DNA from 2 places in the Mesorhizobium sp. P3_A9 genome. Region 2 is predicted to be linked to the other one. Evidence: riboswitches for the same ligand, from Rfam matches in the RefSeq annotation. Region 2 holds a riboswitch; the other holds the start of a gene.
What was found. A riboswitch is a leader RNA that binds a small molecule or an ion and turns the genes downstream of it on or off. The one in region 2 is predicted to bind S-adenosylmethionine.

Region 1 (2,038 bases), on a different contig from region 2:
GGTGCCGGCAAAYGCATCCGCCAGCCGGCCGCCATGGTCGGCGGCGAGGTCGAAATAGTCCATGGACCGCGTCATGTAGAGATAGGAATTGGCGTCGAAGCGGTCGACGAAGGTCATGCCCTGGTGGCGCAGATAGCTTTCGATCTGGAAGTCGGCATCGAAGCCGAAAGTCAGATGGTCGCGGTCCTGCAAATTGCGGCCGAATTTTCGGTGCAGGGCGGCTTCCGACAGGTAGGTGATGTGGGCGGCCATGCGCGCCACCGCCAAGCCCTTTTCGGGGCGCTTGCCGTGCTCGAAATATTTGCCGCCATGCCAATCCGGATCAGCCATAACGGCTTGTCGGRCGACCTCGTGGAAGGCGATGTTCTGCGATGAATGGCGGGCGCCAGTGGCGATCGGCAGCGCTGAAAAGACACGCTCCGGATAGCACGACGCCCATTCCAGCACCTGCATGCCGCCCATCGAGCCGCCGAGCACGCAAAACAGTTTCTCGATGCCGAAATGGTCGATCAGCATCTGCTGCGCGCGCACCATGTCGCGGATGGTGATGATGGGCAGGTCGAGCCCATAGGGTTTTCCGGTGGCTGGATTGGTCGAGGCTGGGCCGGTGGAGCCCAGGCAGCCGCCGATGACATTGGAGCAGATGACGAAGAAACGGTTGGTGTCGATGATCTTGCCGGGGCCGATCAGCACTTCCCACCAGCCCGGCTTGCCGGTCACCGGGTTGGTGTTGGCGACATGCTGGTCGCCGGTCAGCGCATGGCAGACAAGGATGGCATTGGAGCGGGCATCGTTCAGCGTGCCATAGGTCTGATAGGCGATCTGGAACGGCGACAAAAGCGTGCCGGCATCGAGCTTGAGCGGCTTGTCGGACCCGAAGCGCAACACCGGGCTCGACGGCTGGTCGGCCTCGTTGTTGGTCTTTCCTGCGCGCAGAGCGGCCATTCTCGTCTCACTTGCTGCATCATATCAGGCGAAAAATCGCCGACGATGCGTCCGTCCGGCCGGCCGCGGACAATAAAAAACCGGCATTGCCATTCGCAAAGCCGGTTACGTCACGCAAACGGCCCTTTAGCGAATTGTTTAACGTGGCTGCAAGCCGACCGGCCAAATCACCACGGAACTGTCGCTGTCCTTCTAGAACTCGCCCGCCCTGCCGTCAATGCCGGCATCTGGGCCGGCTGCTGGCACCACTGCCGCCTCTCGACATTGCGGGCCATGGCTTGTATTTCCGCAGCGGCCTCCCGATGGAGGCATTTTCGACGGATTTTGCAGAAATGAACAAGACACTGGATCAGGCACGGCCAACCCCGCGCGCGGGCATCATGGACATCGACGCCTATGTGCCCGGCAAGAGCGCCGCACCCGCCGGTGTCGCCAAGGTCTACAAGCTGTCGTCGAACGAGAACCCGCTCGGTCCGTCACCGAAGGCGATCGAAGCCGCACGTGAGGTTGCCGCCAAACTCGACATCTATCCCGACGGCACCGCCAAACGGCTGCGCGAGGCGATCGCCGAGGTGCACGGCCTCAACGCGCAGAACATCATCTGTTCCAACGGTTCCGATGAGATTCTCGGGCTTTTGGCACAAATCTATCTCGCGCCCGGTGACGAAGCGATTTTCACCGAACATGCCTTCATGGTCTACAAGATTTACATCCAGTCGGCCGGTGCTGCGCCGGTCGCGGTCAAGGAGACTGACGAGCGGGCCAACATCGATGCGATCCTGGCCGCCGTCACGCCGCATACGAAAATCGTGTTCCTGGCCAATCCCAACAATCCGACCGGCACCTATGTGCCGTTCCAGGAGGTGCGCCGCCTGCATGCCGGCCTGCCCAGGCATGTCCTMCTGGTGCTSGACGCGGCRTARGCSGAATATGTCCGCCGCAACGACTATGAAGCCGGCATCGAACTGGTCGGCAGCACGGAGAACGTTGTGATGACCCGCACCTTCTCCAAGATCGGTCTTGGTGGGGCACGGATCGGCTGGATGTATGGTCCGATGCACATCGTCGACGCCATCAACCGCGTGCGCGGTCC
Region 2 (9,022 bases):
GCCCGGCTGCCTGTGCCGCCTGATGCCGAATGGCCGAAGCCCGGATCGAAGAAGCCGGCATAGTGGACGCGGAATTCGCCAACCAGCGGATCGAACGGCGTCATTTCGGCGGCGTAGAGCGGCGGCACATGCACCGCCTCCTGGCTGACGAGGATGTAGAATTCATCGGGATCGAGCACCAGTTCGCCGGCTCCGCTCTTGTGGATCGGTTCCCAGAAATCGACGACCTCTTGGGCCGCGCGCTTGTCAACATCGACAAGGCCGGTGTGATGCTTGCCGCGATAGCCGACCAGCCCGTCGCTGTCGCCATTGAGGTCGATCGACAGCGCGATGCCGCCGCCGGAAATATTCGGCGGTTCGGTGGCGACCAGCATCTCGGCGCGGTGCAGTTCATGCAACTCCGCTTCCGACAGCAGCGCGTTGCCGGTGCGGAAACGGATCTGCGATAGGCGCGAGCCGGTGCGCACGACGATCGGGAAGGTGCGCGGGCTGACTTCCAGGTAGAGCGGACCGTTGTAGCCCGCAGCGATCTTGTCGAACTCGTGGCCGCGGTCGGTCATGACACGGGTGAAGATGTCGAGCCGTCCGGTCGAGCTTTTCGGATTGGCTGAGGCGGAAATCTCGGCAGGCAATGCCAGGCTTTCGAGCAGCGGCACGATGTAGACGCAGCCGGTTTCCAGCACCGCGCCTTCGGCAAGATTGATCTCGTGCAGCTTCAGCCGGTCGAGCTTTTCCGAAACCTTGTGGTTGGGGCCGGGCAGGAAGGAGGCCCGCACCCGCCAGGCCTTGTCGCCCAACCTCAGATCGAGGCTGGCCGGCTGGATCTGGTCGGCATCGAGCGCGCGCGACGACTTCAGCGCGCCGGACTGGAACAGCGCGGAAATGTCTTGATCGGGAAGAATGCCTGTCTGCCGCAAAGGCTGGCTCCGTTCCAACTGGTACAAACCTCTTAATCAAGCCGGCAATTGACGCAAGCGCGGCGCGGGTCTAAAGGGTCGTTATCCCGTGGTGATTTGGCCGGTCGGCTTGCAGCCACGTTAAACAAGTCGCTAAAGGACCGTTGGCCGCGAGGCCGTATGGACCGGTTGCGACTTTCGCGGCCGGTTTTTTTGTGTCTGGAAACAAAAGCGATGAGCAGCAAGAAGCGCAACTGGAAGCCTCAGACAGCCCTCGTGCATGGCGGAACCCTGCGTTCCCAATTCGGCGAGACCTCCGAGGCAATGTATCTGACGCAGGGCTACGTCTATGAAACGGCGCAAGCCGCCGAAGCTCGTTTCAAGGGTGAGGAACCCGGCTTCATCTATTCGCGCTACGCCAACCCGACCGTCGACATGTTCGAAAAGCGCATGTGTGCGCTCGAAGGCGCCGAGGACGCGCGCGCCACGGCATCCGGCATGGCCGCGGTGACGGCGGCCCTGCTGTGCAGCGCCAAGGCCGGCGATCATATAGTCGCGGCTCGCGCGCTGTTCGGCTCCTGCCGCTGGGTGGTCGAGACGCTGGCGCCGCGCTACGGCATCGAGGCGACGCTGGTCGACGGCACCGACATCGCCAACTGGGAAAAGGCGGTTAGGCCCAACACAAAACTGTTCTTCCTGGAAAGCCCGACCAATCCGACGCTGGAAGTGGTCGACATCGCCGCCGTCGCCTCGCTTGCCAACTCGATCGGCGCGCGGCTTGTGGTCGACAATGTCTTCGCCACGCCGTTGCAGCAGAAGCCGCTGCAGCTCGGCGCCCACATCGTCGTCTATTCGGCGACCAAGCACATCGACGGCCAGGGCCGCTGTCTCGGCGGCGTGATCCTGTCCGACAAGAAGTGGATCGACGAGAACCTGCACGATTATTTCCGCCACACCGGCCCCAGCCTATCGCCGTTCAACGCCTGGACGCTGCTCAAGGGTCTGGAGACGCTGCCGGTGCGCGTGCGCCAGCAGACGGAGAGCGCCGGCAAGATCGCCGATTTCCTGGCCGAGCAGCCGCAGATCGCTCGCGTCATCTATCCCGGCCGCGCCGACCACCCGCAAGCTGATATCGTCAAGAAGCAGATGTCGGGCGGCTCGACGCTGATCTGCCTCGACGTCAAGGGCGGCAAGCAGGCGGCCTTCGCCCTGCAGAACGCGCTCGACATCGTGCTGATCTCGAACAACCTTGGCGATGCCAAGAGCCTGATCACCCATCCGGCAACGACCACCCACAAGAATTTGAGCGACGAGGCCCGCGCCGAACTCGGCATCGGGCCTGGCACGCTCAGGCTGTCGGTCGGCCTGGAGGACACCGACGATCTTCTGGAAGACATCGCGCAGGCGCTGAAGGCCGCAAAATAGACCCAGTCGAGGCAGCTCGTCCGCGCCGCGATCAGGCGCGCGACGGCGTCTCTTCCAGCTCGGCTGCCTTGGTGCCGATGGTCATGGCGTTGCCGCGCCAGTCGACAGCGCCGCCGAGCCAGCCGCGGACCCACATGGCTGGAAGCATCAAGTCCCGCGCAATCATCGCCGCGACTGTGCGCGACGACAGGTACCAGCCTTTGGACCAGGCCAGGGCACATTCCGGAAGGTAGAAGGCCGTTAGTACGGCGATGGCCGTCAGCGGCAAGCTGACGCCGGCACTTGCCGCCGCAATCAGCGCAAGCACCAGCGGCACCACCGCGCCGGTCAGGATTTCGGGCGCGAAGAACCGCGGAAAGGTGACGCGGCGCAGGCGCGCCCAGCGGGCCTGGCGCGACCAGATCACGCCAAGCGTGCGCCGACCGAGCGGCTGCTCGAAGGGCGCTGCGACGAGATTGACGCATAGGCCAAGTCCATTGACCAGCTTGGTCGCGGCGGCGTCCTCGGCGATTTCGGCCGCCAGCGCTCGGATGCCGCCATTGGCATCCAGCATCGGCTTGTTCCACAACATGCTCTTGCCCTGGGCAAAGCCGAGGCCGAGCGCCTCGCCGGCATACTGCCAGCGAGCCTGCAGCGTGTTGAGGAAGGCGCATTCGACCTCGGCCCAAAAACCGTCCGGCCGCGAACCGATCGGTGTCGAGCAGACAAGGCCGGTATCCGTCCGCCACGCCGCCATCAGATGCTGAACGTAGTCTCTCGGCATCAGCACGTTGGAGTCGGCCAGGACGACCCAGTTGTGCCGCGCGGCTTCCCAGCCTTTGACGCAATTGTTGAGCTTGGGATTGGCGCTGACGCGATCGTCCCCGATCAACAGCCGAGCCGGCACTTTTGGAAAGCGGCCAATGGCGGCGCGGATCAACCTGACCACCGGATCGTCGACATGGGCGACGCAGAAGATCAGCTCGTAGCGCGGCCAGTCGAGCGAGAAGGCGCGCTCCAGCGTCTCCTGCGTGAACGGCTCGACGCCGCGCGACGGCACGATAATCGACACCGGCGGCGATTTGCCAGCTGGCCGTGCGATCGTGCTGCGCCGTTTCAGTTGCGAAGCGGCGAGCAGGATGCTGGCAGCGTTTGAAAGGACAAGGGCAGTCGAAAGCGAGGCGGCTATGAGAGTGAGTTCCATCGAGATCTGGTCACTCCAGAAGAGGCGGCCCGCACCGTGGCAGTTTTCAACAGTTCGACAGAGCGCCGAGTCGCCCGGTGCATGCACCCCACCATTGTCGTGTGTCACTTAAATGACATTCTTTGCCGGCACCTGCGTTTCAAAGTCAGGCGCGACAAGACGCGCACGTTGACCTGCTCGCCGGGAGCGCCGAAAGGTATCGGATTGTTTTGGAGCCGCTTATGTACCGCGCCGTCACGCGCAACATCGAAGTGCAGGTCAGGCCGTTCTACCTTGAGGATCGCTCGGATCCTTCCGAGAACCGTTATGTCTGGGGCTATCAGATAACGATCGACAACCAGTCGGACGAATTCGTGCAGCTTCTGTCGCGTTATTGGCACATCACCGACGGTGCCGGCCGGGTCGAGGAGGTGCGCGGCCCAGGCGTCGTCGGCGACCAGCCCGAACTCAATCCCGGCGACAGTTATCAGTACACGTCGGGCTGCCCGCTCTCGACCCCGTCAGGCATCATGGTCGGGCGCTACACGATGCGCAACAAGCGGGGCGAAACTTTCGATATCGCCATCCCGGCGTTTTCGCTGGATCTGCCGGGGACGAGGCGGACGGTGAATTAGCGTCTTTCTCCCCGTTCCACGGGGAGAAAGACGCTCCTTTACTGCGCAGCGAATTCCGCCGGGTCGAAATCGTACTGCGTCGAGCAGAATTCGCAGGCGACGTGGATACCGCCATCCTCGGTGCTGTCCTTGATCTCCTGCGCGGAAAAACCCTCCAGGATACCGCGGATCTTGTCGCGCGAGCACGAGCACTGGTCGGCGACGGGAACGCCGCCGAAGACCCGCACGCCATGCTCGTGGAACAGGCGATAGAGCAGCCGCTCGGCGCCGATCGTCGGATCGATCAGCTCGGTCGGCTCGATGGTGCCGAGCAGCGCCAGCAACTCCTGCCAGGAATTGTCGGCCGGATCATGGATCTCCTCGCGCGGATCGCCATCGCCACCGGGCAGGTCCGGAACGCGCATGCGCTCAGGCGACTGCGGCAGGAACTGCGCCAGGATACCGCCGGCGCGCCACTGTTCGCGCGCGCCGCCAGGGCCCGGCGTCAACAGCTTGGCGACCGAAAGCCTGATATCGGTCGGGATCTGTTCCGACTGGCGGAAATAGGTGCGTGCTGCATCTTCCAGCGTTTCGCCGTCGAGCTGGACGATGCCCTGATAGCGCTGCGTGTGGGCGCCCTGGTCGATGGTCAGCGCCAGCACGCCGCTGCCGAGCAGCGTCTGCTGGGACGTTTCGCCCGCCGCGACCAATGCCTCGAGCCGGTCGGCGTCAAAGCGTGCATAGGCGCGCAATGCCGAGGGCGTGGAGAAATCCGCCACCAGCATGTCGACCGGCCCGTCGGTGCGGGTCTGCAGGATGAACTTGCCCTCGAACTTGAGCGAGGTGCCAAGCAGCACCGTCAGCACACAGGCTTCCGCCAGCAGGCGGGCAACCGGTTCGGGATAATCATGGCGGCTGAGGATGGCGTCGAGCATCGGCCCGAGCTGCACGGTGCGACCGCGCACGTCGAGCGGGCCGACCTCGAACGGCACGACATGGTCGTCGCCGGCATAGCCGAACTCGCCGAGTTTGGGGTGATGTTCAGTCACTTGATGCATTTCCAACATGACAAAGCTCCAGGGCGCGGCCATGCGACCCGGAGAGGCACATGCGTCCAAACGCGCTTGATTTGCGTGATGCGGCGCAGATAGGCATCGCGCCCCCGCAGATCAAGCGCCCAGACACTTCACGCGCCCAAACACCAGGCAAGCACCGCCTTCTGGGCGTGGAGCCGGTTCTCGGCCTCGTCGAAGACCACCGAATGCGGGCCGTCTATGACCTCGTCGGTTACTTCCTCGCCGCGATGCGCCGGCAGGCAGTGCATGAACAGCGCATCCGGCTTGGCATGCGCCATCAGCTTGGCATTGACCTGGTAGGGCGAAAACACGTTGTGACCGCGGGCGCGATGCTCCTGGCCCATCGACACCCAGCAATCGGTGACGATGCAGTCGGCCTGGTCGACGGCTTCCTCGGGCGAGCGGGTGAAGTGCAGCTTGCCGCCATTCGCCTCGGACCAGTCGATATGCTTCTGTGCCGGCTCGCTGCCTTCGGGCACGGCGACGTTGAGGTTGAAGCGGAACCGCGCCGAGGCTTCGAGCAGCGAATGCAGCACATTGTTGCCGTCGCCGGTCCAGGCGATGGTCTTGCCGGCCACCGGACCGCGATGCTCCTCGAAGGTCATGATGTCGGCCATCAGCTGGCAAGGATGGGTGTCATCCGTCAGTCCGTTGATCACCGGAACGGTGGCATTCTCGGTCAGCTCCAGCAGCCGCTCATGCGAGGTGGTGCGGATCATGATGGCGTCGACATAGCGCGACAGCACCTTGGCGGTATCGGCGATGGTTTCGGAGCGGCCGAGTTGCATTTCGGTGCCGGTCAGCATGATGGTCTCGCCGCCAAGCTGACGCATGCCGACGTCGAAGGAGACGCGTGTGCGCGTCGATGGCTTGTCGAAGATCATCGCCAGCACCTTGCCTTCGAGCGGCCTTGTCCGCTCGCCGGCCTTGAGGCGTGCCTTTCGCACCACCGCGTCGTCCAGCATGAAGCGCAGGTCGCCCTCGGAAACGGTGGAGAGATCGGTGAAATGGCGAACGGACATCAGCAATATTCCGGAATTACTTCGCGGCGGCCGCGGCGATGGCATCTGCCAGGCCTTTGGCACCGGCGCGGATGCGGTTGAGCGCTTCGTGGATCTCGGCGTCGGTGACGGTGAGCGGCGGCAAAAGGCGAATGACGTTGTCGCCGGCCGGAACCGTCAGCAAATGCTGGTCGCGCAGCGCCATGTTCACCTTGGTGTTGGGCATGGCGCATTTAAGGCCAAGCATCAGGCCGGTGCCCCTGATGTCCTCGATGACATCGGGAAACTCGTCGGCGACCGCCGCCAGACCTTGCTTCATCAGCAGCGCCTTGCGCTGGACGTCTTCGAGGAAGCCGTCTTCCAGCACCACATCGAGCACGGCGTTGCCGACCGCCATCGCCAGCGGGTTACCGCCGAAGGTGGTGCCGTGCACGCCCGACGTCATGCCGACCACAGCCTCGTCGGTGGCCAGGCAAGCGCCCATCGGGAAGCCGCCGCCAATGCCCTTGGCGATCGCCATGATGTCGGGCGTCACGCCCGTCCACTCATGCGCGAACAGCTTGCCGGTGCGGCCAATGCCACACTGGACCTCATCGAAGATCAAGAGCAGGTCGTGCTGGTCGCAGAGCTGGCGCAGCCGCTTCAACGATTGTGTCGGGACCGGACGGATGCCGCCCTCGCCCTGCACCGGCTCGATCAGGATCGCGGCGGTTTCCGGCGTAATCGCCTTCTCGGCGGCATCGATATCGTCGAAGCCAACCTGGTCGAAGCCTTCGACCTTGGGGCCGAAGCCTTCGAGGTATTTGTATTGGCCGCCGGCCGCGATGGTCGCCAGCGTGCGGCCATGGAAGGCGCCTTCGAAGGTGATGACGCGGAAGCGCTCGGGATGCCCTTTGACGAAGTGGTAGCGCCGCGCCGTCTTGATCGCACATTCCAGCGCCTCGGCGCCGGAATTGGTGAAGAACACCTTGTCGGCGAAGGTGGCGTCGGCCAGACGCTCGCCAAGCCGGCTCTGCCCCGGAATCTCGTAGAGATTGGAGACGTGCCAGAGTTTTGCCGCCTGCTCGGTGAGAGCCGCGACCAGATGCGGATGACTGTGGCCGAGCGAATTAACCGCGATACCGCCGGCGAAATCGAGATATCGCTCGCCCTTGTCGGTAACCAGCCAGGTGCCTTCCCCGTGGTCGAAAGCCAGGGGAGCGCGAGCAAAGGTCTCGTAAAGCGCCGAACCGCTCATTATATGCGTCTCCGGTACCGGAAAATCAAAAAAGCCGCCAAAGCGGCGGCCTTGTGCGGCTTATCGTGTTTTTCGGCCATGAAGTCAACGAAAACGTCGCGTAGTGGCGCGCGATCAGCCCCCTAACTCGACGCCGGCTCATGAGCGACCGGGCAAGTTGGGGAAAACCGAAAAAACCGATTCGTGTTGCACTTCGGACTCTTGTCACCGAGTCAGCGCATAAGGTAATTGTAGTCGAGAAATAACTAGATTTCGTGCGGCGGACCTAATCACCAGATATATGTGGTGTCTGCCCCAGCAAGGTTGCTGGGTCGGGAAGGGATTCCGATTGCGCACGCTTAGCAGGAGCGCGGTCTCATGAACTGGACTGACGAGCGGGTCGAACTTCTCAGGAAACTGTGGTCGGAGGGTCTGAGCGCAAGCCAGATTGCTGCCCAGCTTGGAGGGGTGAGCCGCAATGCCGTCATCGGCAAGGTGCACCGGCTGAAGCTGTCGGGCCGCGGCCGCGCAACGGCGACACCGGCACGCCAGAAGAAGACGGCTCAGGGATCGACCGTTCAGAAATCGGTGGCGCGCGCCGCAAGCACGGCACGCCACGTCACGACTTCGATCGGCGCAACTGCCTTGCAGACCCAGTTCGATGCCGAGCCAGTCGCACGCCATCATTACATCCGTCCGGTTGAAAATGTCGTGGTACCGATCTCACGGCATCTGCAGCTCGTCGAACTGACCGAGCGCACCTGCAAATGGCCGAACGGCGATCCGCTGTCGGAAGACTTCAATTTCTGCGGCAACGAGGCCGCCGAAACCGGTCCGTATTGCAAGTATCATGCCCGCGTGGCGTTTCAGCCGGCGGCGGAGCGGAGGCGCAATCGCTGAATAGCGAATAGCGAATAGCGAATAGCGAATAGCGAATAGCGAATAGCGAATAGCGAATAGCGAATAGCGAATAGCGAATAGGAACGGCTTGGCTTCTGTGACTGGGAGCAAGCCGTTTTTTGTTGCTATTCGCCACTCCCTATTCGCTCTCTTTTCATAGCCACCCATTCTTGCGGAACCGCCAGTACAAGAACGAGCAAATCAAGGCGATCGCGGCCAGCACAATCGGGTAGCCATATTCCATCTTCAGTTCCGGCATGTCGTCAAAGTTCATGCCGTAAATGCCGGCGAATGCCGTCGGCACGGCCAGGATGGCCGCCCATGAGGCGAGTTTCTTGGAGATCGCCGTTTCCTGGCTCTGGCCGACCAGCAGGCTGGCCTCGAAGGCGAAGGCCAGCACCTCGCGCAGACTGTCGATCTTTTCCTGGACGGTGCGGATGTGGTCGGTCACATCACGAAACAGTGGATGCATGGCAGTGTGGATCTGCGGCAGGTCGGCGCTGGTCAGCCGCCGGCAGACTTCCACCAGCGGCAGTGCGGCATTGCGCAGGCGCAGCAGATCGCGGCGCAGCATATAGAGCCGCTCGATGTCGGGGCCGGTCATCGGCTTCAAAAGGACCTTGTCCTCGATCGCCTCGACCTCGTCCTCGATCTGTTCGAGCACGGGCATGTAGTTGTCGACGATGAAGTCGAGAATGGCATAGAGGACGAAATCCTCGCCCTTGGCCAGCG

Region 1: it holds a riboswitch for S-adenosylmethionine, as region 2 does, so the genes downstream of both, metX (homoserine O-acetyltransferase MetX) here and AC1DX0_RS23960 (O-succinylhomoserine sulfhydrylase) in region 2, are expected to answer to the same signal.

The regions. Positions count from the first base shown of each region.
Region 1 is NZ_JBFUGJ010000168.1:10,497-12,534, forward strand. It holds gene metX (homoserine O-acetyltransferase MetX) at 1-945, opposite strand, end outside; SAM riboswitch at 1,052-1,129, opposite strand; partial or broken gene AC1DX0_RS21225 (pyridoxal phosphate-dependent aminotransferase) at 1,278-2,038, shown strand, end outside.
Region 2 is NZ_JBFUGJ010000215.1:1,322-10,343, forward strand. It holds gene AC1DX0_RS23955 (2'-deoxycytidine 5'-triphosphate deaminase) at 1-917, opposite strand, end outside; SAM riboswitch at 996-1,073, shown strand; gene AC1DX0_RS23960 (O-succinylhomoserine sulfhydrylase) at 1,131-2,321, shown strand; gene AC1DX0_RS23965 (ceramide glucosyltransferase) at 2,353-3,504, opposite strand; gene apaG (Co2+/Mg2+ efflux protein ApaG) at 3,726-4,118, shown strand; gene AC1DX0_RS23975 (Hsp33 family molecular chaperone) at 4,157-5,188, opposite strand; gene argF (ornithine carbamoyltransferase) at 5,284-6,195, opposite strand; gene AC1DX0_RS23985 (acetylornithine transaminase) at 6,212-7,411, opposite strand; gene AC1DX0_RS23990 (GcrA family cell cycle regulator) at 7,769-8,290, shown strand; partial or broken gene AC1DX0_RS23995 (magnesium and cobalt transport protein CorA) at 8,445-9,022, opposite strand, start outside.